Linked DNA regions of Acidicapsa ligni. The protein of the gene in region 1 interacts with the protein of each later gene in a pairwise test. Links are inferred from orthologs where the notes say so. Each region holds a gene or a part of one and is shown on either strand. Other genes may lie near its edges. The genes, in order: ftsZ and rlmN.

The links.
Region 2: the proteins of ftsZ (region 1) and rlmN interact in binary tests that used the Escherichia coli proteins (3 or more experiments, as listed by UniProt). The link is inferred for Acidicapsa ligni from one-to-one orthologs.

The regions. Positions count from the first base shown.
Region 1 is NZ_JAGSYG010000002.1:373,502-376,791, forward strand. The notes cover bases 272-3,239. They hold ftsZ (cell division protein FtsZ), read left to right. Parts: upstream 272-991; coding sequence 992-2,488; downstream 2,489-3,239. Other genes in these bases: ftsA (cell division protein FtsA), read left to right, coding at 272-922; OHL19_RS07905 (penicillin-binding transpeptidase domain-containing protein), read left to right, coding at 2,793-3,239. Outside these bases: more of ftsA, read left to right, coding at 1-271; more of OHL19_RS07905, read left to right, coding at 3,240-3,290. UniProt on the Escherichia coli protein: Essential cell division protein that forms a contractile ring structure (Z ring) at the future cell division site. The regulation of the ring assembly controls the timing and the location of cell division.
Region 2 is NZ_JAGSYG010000003.1:832,331-835,450, forward strand. What follows is about bases 323-3,120. They hold rlmN (23S rRNA (adenine(2503)-C(2))-methyltransferase RlmN), read right to left. Parts: upstream 2,442-3,120; coding sequence 1,203-2,441; downstream 323-1,202. Other genes in these bases: OHL19_RS13740 (hypothetical protein), read right to left, coding at 389-859; OHL19_RS13750 (M16 family metallopeptidase), read left to right, coding at 2,548-3,120. In the rest of the region: OHL19_RS13735 (gluconeogenesis factor YvcK family protein), read left to right, coding at 1-290.

The DNA.
Region 1 (3,290 bases):
TTTTGGCGCGAAGATGCGCGAGATCAGCCGCGACGATGTGAGTGCCGCAGTGGAGCGGGCACGCGGAGTTTCGCTTCCTCCGGATCGCGAAATTTTGCATTTGCTGACGAGGCAGTTTGTGCTGGATGAGCAGCCGGGGATTCATGACCCTGTGGGCATGGTTGGCAGCCGGCTTGAGGTGGATCTGCATATGTCCACGTGCTCGGGGAGCGCGCAACAGAGCATTATTACCTGCGCGAACCGTGCCGGGCTGGAAGTGACAGATACGGTGTTTGAGGCGATTGCCGCGGCTGAGGCTACGCTGACTGCAGATGAGCGCGAACTGGGCGTCTGCGTGCTGGATATTGGTGCGCATTCAACTGAGTTGGTGGTGTTTTTTGAAGGGGCTGTGGCACATACGGGGAGCATCCCGTTTGGCGGGCAGCACTTTACGAACGATCTGGCGGTTGTGTTGCAGATGCCGGTGGCGCATGCGGAGCAGCTCAAGTTGCGTCATGGACATGCGGTGGTGACGGCGGTTCCGCAGTTGGATGAGATTGAGATTCGCAATCCGAATCCGACGATGATCCGGCATCGGATGGTGGCTGAGATTCTGGAGCCGCGGGCGCGAGAGCTATTTGACATGGTGCGGCGCAGTTTGCGCGATGGCGGAGTGTTGGGTGCTCTGGGCGCGGGGTGCGTGCTTACGGGCGGTGCATCGACACTGCCAGGGCTGCTGGATGTGACGGAAAGCATTCTGCATGTGCGAGCGCGGATTGGACATCCGGTGCAGTTGTCGAGGATGCCGAGTGAGTTGACGCATCCGGCGTATGCCACGCTTGTTGGGATGCTGCTGTACGCGCATCGCAAGAGGGTTACGAAGACCGCGGAAAACAATAGTCTGCGTGCGAAGTTGCGCGCTATTTTTGCAGCCAGTTTGTAGTATCAGTATTGACAGGGGACGGAGGCAACTTTGATGGAACCAACGATGGATCCAATGGAGCGGGCGGGGATGATTCAGCCTGAGGCGGGCGAGACTGAGGCGATTCGAATTCAGTTTCACGATGAGGTTCCGCATGGAGCGCGCATCAAGGTGATCGGCGTGGGCGGCGGCGGTGGAAACGCTGTGAATCGCATGATTTCTGCCGGGGTTGAAGGTGTTGAGTTTATTACGGCCAACACGGATGTTCAGGCGCTGAAGTTATCGCAGGCTCCGGTGAAGTTGCAGCTTGGGGTGCGGCTGACTTCCGGGCTGGGCGCGGGCGCGAATCCGGATGTGGGCAGGCGTGCGGCATTGGAAGATTCGGACAAGATCATCGAGGCGCTTGAAGGCGCGGACATGGTGTTCGTCACGGCTGGCCTGGGTGGAGGCACGGGTACGGGCGCGGCTCCGGTGATTGCTTCGCTGGCCAGCGAGATGGGGATTTTGACTGTCGCTGTGGTCACACGGCCTTTTGCCTTTGAGGGCAAGCGGCGCTTGCAGCAGGCGGAGCGTGGAATGGCTGAGCTGCTGGAGTCGGTGGACACGATGATCGTGATCCCGAATGAAAAGCTGCTGGCGGTGGCCAAGGATGCCGGGTTCTTTGAGAGCTTCAGGATTGCGGACGATGTGCTGCGGCAGGGCGTGCAGGGCATTTCGGACATTATTACGATTCCGGGTATCATCAATCGCGATTTTGCCGATGTAAAGACCACGATGGCCGGTATGGGGCACGCGGTGATGGGCACGGCGGTTCGTTCGGGTGAGAATCGGGCGATCGAGGCGGCCCAGGCGGCGATGGCTTCTCCAATGCTGGAAGAGGGCGCAATCGACGGGGCGCGCGGGATTTTGATCAACATTACGGGATCGAGTTCGCTGAAGCTTTCTGAGGTGAATGCAGCCTCTTCGCTGATCCAGACATCGGCACATGAGGATGCAAATATTATCTTTGGCGCGGTACTGGACGAGAAGATGGGCGAGGAAGTGAAGATTACCGTGATTGCTACGGGCTTCCGCGACCAGATGCCGGAACGGCGTTCGCGCATGCTGGATGTGGCGTCGACGCCGGTGGTTTCGGTGCCTGTGGTAGCTCCGGATCATTGGATGAAGGAAGCAAATCCGGATGCGTTTCGGGCTCCGCTTCGATTTATGAGTGAGGCTGAGGAATCGATTGAGCCTGCGGCTGGCTCCGAGACGCTTGCTTCGTATGTGCCTCAGGTTCAATCGGTTGCGACCGAAGCGACTCCGATGTACAAGGCCGAACCGGCGATTGCCGAGGTGACTCTGCATGAAGCGGAGATGATTACGGAATTTGTACCGCAGCCGCCTCGATTTGCAGAGCTGGCTGAAGCTCCGGCGTATGCACCGTTGCCACGGGATTATCCGACGGACATGCGGGCTTTTTCAGGAGCCGGTGAAGCGGGCCGAATGCCAAGCGCGGGATCTGCGATCTTTGCCCAGCCGGAAGAGTCGGAGCACCAGGATCTGGATGTGCCTGCGTTTTTGAGACGGGGACAGTTTCAAGACTGATGTTTTCCAACTTGGATCAAGTTGGATTGGAATGAAAAATTGAACTGAAAAGAGGATTGCGCTCGTGATGCTTCCTCTATAAAGTTCGTTTAAGCCTGAAAGTGGGTTTGTTAAGTCCAACAGAACGTGGCGAGAAGTCCGCGCATGTACAGGATTTAATTGTGAAGGTTTGTTAAGCTGGTATTGGCAAAGGAATCAACCCTTCGCAATTTTTAAACAGGCAGTACACCGCCCCCGGCAATGATGAGCACGCATGGAACGCCTGCCGCGGACGAGAATTTGGATTTCAAGGATGTTGTCCCGGATGAAAAAACTTCTCTCGTGCGTTGCCTTTGCGGCCATGGTTTGTGGCGTAGTTCCCGGCTCACTTCGGATGGCGTCCGCAGTGGATGTGCCGAGGAATGTTCATCATGCCCGGACGACTCATGCTCATATTGTTGAGCGTCATGGCGTTCATGGGACATCGGCGCATCGGGTGGCAGGAAGTACTGCGGCGGGACACGCGAAGACGGCACATCTATCGGCACATGCTGGTACTCGGGGAGTTGCGACGGTGGTGGGTACCGGCCGTCGTGGACGCGTGCGCCGGACGACTTTGAGTGTTCGCGGGCATCGCTCATACGAGCGGTTTACTGCCAGTTCGTTTTCCAATACCCAGGGCGATGGCGACATTACGGCAGGGGAAGACCCGACGATTCGCGCGGCTGCGATTGAAGCGCTGGGCAATATGAACGGCACGGCGGTGGTGATCAATCCTGCGAACGGTCGGATTCTGGCGATGGTGAACCAGAAGCTGGCTCTG
Region 2 (3,120 bases), on another replicon or contig:
ACGAGCATACGGGCGCGCCGATTTTTGATTACGCACTGATCAACACGGCTCAGGTTTCGCCGGAGATGCTGGTGCGTTATGCGGCAGAGGGCGCGGTGCCGATTGAGCCGGATATCGAGCGCGTGGAGAGTATGGGCGTGCGCTGCGTGGTGGGGAATTTTCTGAGCGAGGGCGATGTGCTGCGCCATGCTTCGGATCGCGTTACAGGAGCGCTGATGGAGTTAGGCCGGGTGGCGATGGCGCGAACGGGACGAAATCCACAGGATTGCATTTCTCCCGTTTCGCAGTGATGCTGTGAGATTACTTACACATCCAGACTGACGCATTCAGGTGGAGACACCATCGCCCGGTAAACTCTCTGCTGTTTTATTTCTCATCAACTGCAGCCTTAGACGTTCGGGCGGCGTTTGCAGACCAGATGATCGCCAGAGACAAAGTTGAGTGGAGTGGTCTTGCTGATCTTCCAATCGATTGTGAAGGAATCGGCACCGTTGATGGTGTAGATGAAGCGGTTGGCGACGTAGGGAGCCTTGGGGTCGTCGGTGACGGCTGAAGTCATGGTGAGGACTCCGTTTTTCCAGCCTTCAGTGCTGGTGTAGACGGCGGTACTGAAGTTGTTGGCGTCATATTCGACCAGGGCTTTTTGCTGGGGATCGTAGCCAATCAGGTATTTGGCCAGGTAGCCGGTGGACGGAACCAGATCGCGCTCGGTGATCTCAAGCCACTTTTCTCCGAGGATGGCTCCGGCGGCAAAGACGGCTTTGTGTACCTGGTTGGTGCGGAAGGTGCCGGCGCAATCCCAGGTGCCTGTGAACTGAAAGTCTGAGGGAACGGCGGCCAGGGGTGGGTTATCCGGCAACTGGGCTGCGCCTGCTACTAAAAAAGAAGAACAAAATAAAAGGCATACGAAAACTAATTTGGAGACATTGCGCATTGAGTTACTCCCTATCGCGATTTCTGATGAGACTCGGTTGGTGTGGGAAAAGTCGCTGGTGGGTGGGTTCATTTTGTGGTGGGGTAGCGAAGGAAGAAGCAGATTCCCTTCGGGAATGACAGCCAGAAAGGCAACGGCAACGACAAAGGCAAAAAGCAACGACAAGGGCAGAAAGGCAACGGCAGAAAAGCTACAGCTAGAGCAAAAACAAGCAACAACAACCGCAAGGGCAACACTTTATTGCAGACGGACTTGCTACTTGCTTTTGCTACTGGGTGGCGCTCTCTGTGGTGCGCTTTAGCTGGCCGCAGGCGGCGTAGATGTCGCGGCCTCGGGGGCGGCGGATGTAGGTTTGGATGCCTGCTGCCAGTAGCTGTTGCTGGAAGCGGGAGACGGAGTCTGCTGAGGGGCTGTTGTAGGCGATTCCAGGGCCGGGGTTCCAGGCGATCAGGTTGATCATGGCTGGGAGGTTGGCGCGGCGGACGAGCTTGATTACTTCTTCGGCGTGTTCAGGTTGGTCGGTTACGCCGCCCAGCATGACGTACTCAAAGGTGACGCGTTCGCGAGTTTTGAAGGGGATGGTGCGGACGGCATCGAGAACCGCGGCGATGTTCCATTTGCGGTTAATGGGCATGATGCTTTCGCGGACGGTATCGTTTGGCGCGTTGAGGCTGATGGCAAGTTTGGGGCGGATCTTTTCTTCGGCAAAGCGCAGGATGCCGGGAACGATGCCGGAGGTGGACACGGTCATGCGTGGGGCGGCGATGCCGACTTCGTCCATGAGGATGCGAACGGCGGACATGAAGTTGTCGTAGTTCAAAAAGGGCTCGCCCATGCCCATGAAGACGAGGTTGACGCGGCTCTTGTTCAACTCGACTTTGTGGCGTTCGAGAACGGCGACTACCTGGCCTGCGATTTCGCCTGGCGTCAGATTGCGTTGCATGCCGAGTTTGGCGGTGAGACAGAACTGGCAGTTGACGGCGCAGCCGATCTGGCTAGAAACACAGATCGTAGCCCTCTTCCAGGCACTCGCGGCTGAAGATGCGCCTTCGGCGCCCGGATCTTCTCCTGGTTCAAGACTGTACTCTGCTCCTTCGTCGCCTTCCGGCATCCAGACGGTTTCTACGGTCTGGGCAGAGCCGATTGGTCCTACGCCCTGGACGAGGTAGCGCTCGGTGCCGTCGATGCTTTTGAAGCTTTCGGCGATGCGGGGGCGGCCGACTTCCCAGCCTGCGGACGCGAGTTTGTCGCGCAGGGCTTTGGGGAGGGTGGTGATTTCATCAAGATGGGTTACGCGCTGACGATAAAGGGCTTCGGCTAACTGCTTGCCGCGATAGGGCTTTTCGCCCAGCTCGGCGAAGAGGCTTGCGAGGGCGGCGGTATCGAGGCCGAAGAGCTGGCGCTGCGCGGCTTGTTCCGGACCGGGCACGAAGCTGGTGAGGGTGACGAGGTCCTCTGGTTGGACGGCAGATGGCTGGATGGCGGATTGGAGGAGGGGTTGGGTCACGGAAATCGGAATGCTGCTGCTTATTCAGGATACCAGTGATTCCGATTCGAGACGTGGGTTGCCCTGCGGGGAGGAATTAACGGGAATACAATGGAAGAGATAACTTATGACGATTTCCAGTACGAATTTACTCACGAATGAACCTTTTGCGGAGCGCAATCTGCGTCGCACTGTGCTGCCGAACGGGCTGATTGTTTTGACGGAGCGGATGGAGCATCTGCGCTCGGTGGCGATGGGGGTGTGGGTCAAGTCCGGCTCGCGCTATGAGGCGGCGGAGATTAACGGCATTTCGCACTTTGTGGAGCACATGCTGTTCAAAGGAACGCGGTCGAGGTCTGCGCAGCATATTGCGCGCGAGATGGACGCGATTGGCGGCAATCTCGATGCTTTTACGGGCAAGGAAACGATTTGTTTCAGTGTGAAGGCGCTATCGAATCATGTGCCTATTGCGCTGGATGTGCTTTCGGACCTGGTGCTGAATCCTACGTTTGCGGATAACGATATCGAGCGCGAACGGGGCGTGATTCTGGAAGAGATCAAGATCGACGAAGACAATCCGGATGTGCTGGTGCATGAGATTTTCACGCAGAACTTCTGGAAGGATCAGCCGCTGGGCAAGCCGATCCTGGGAACGACGAAGACGGTTTCAGGCATGGGGCAGACGACCCTGTTCGATTAC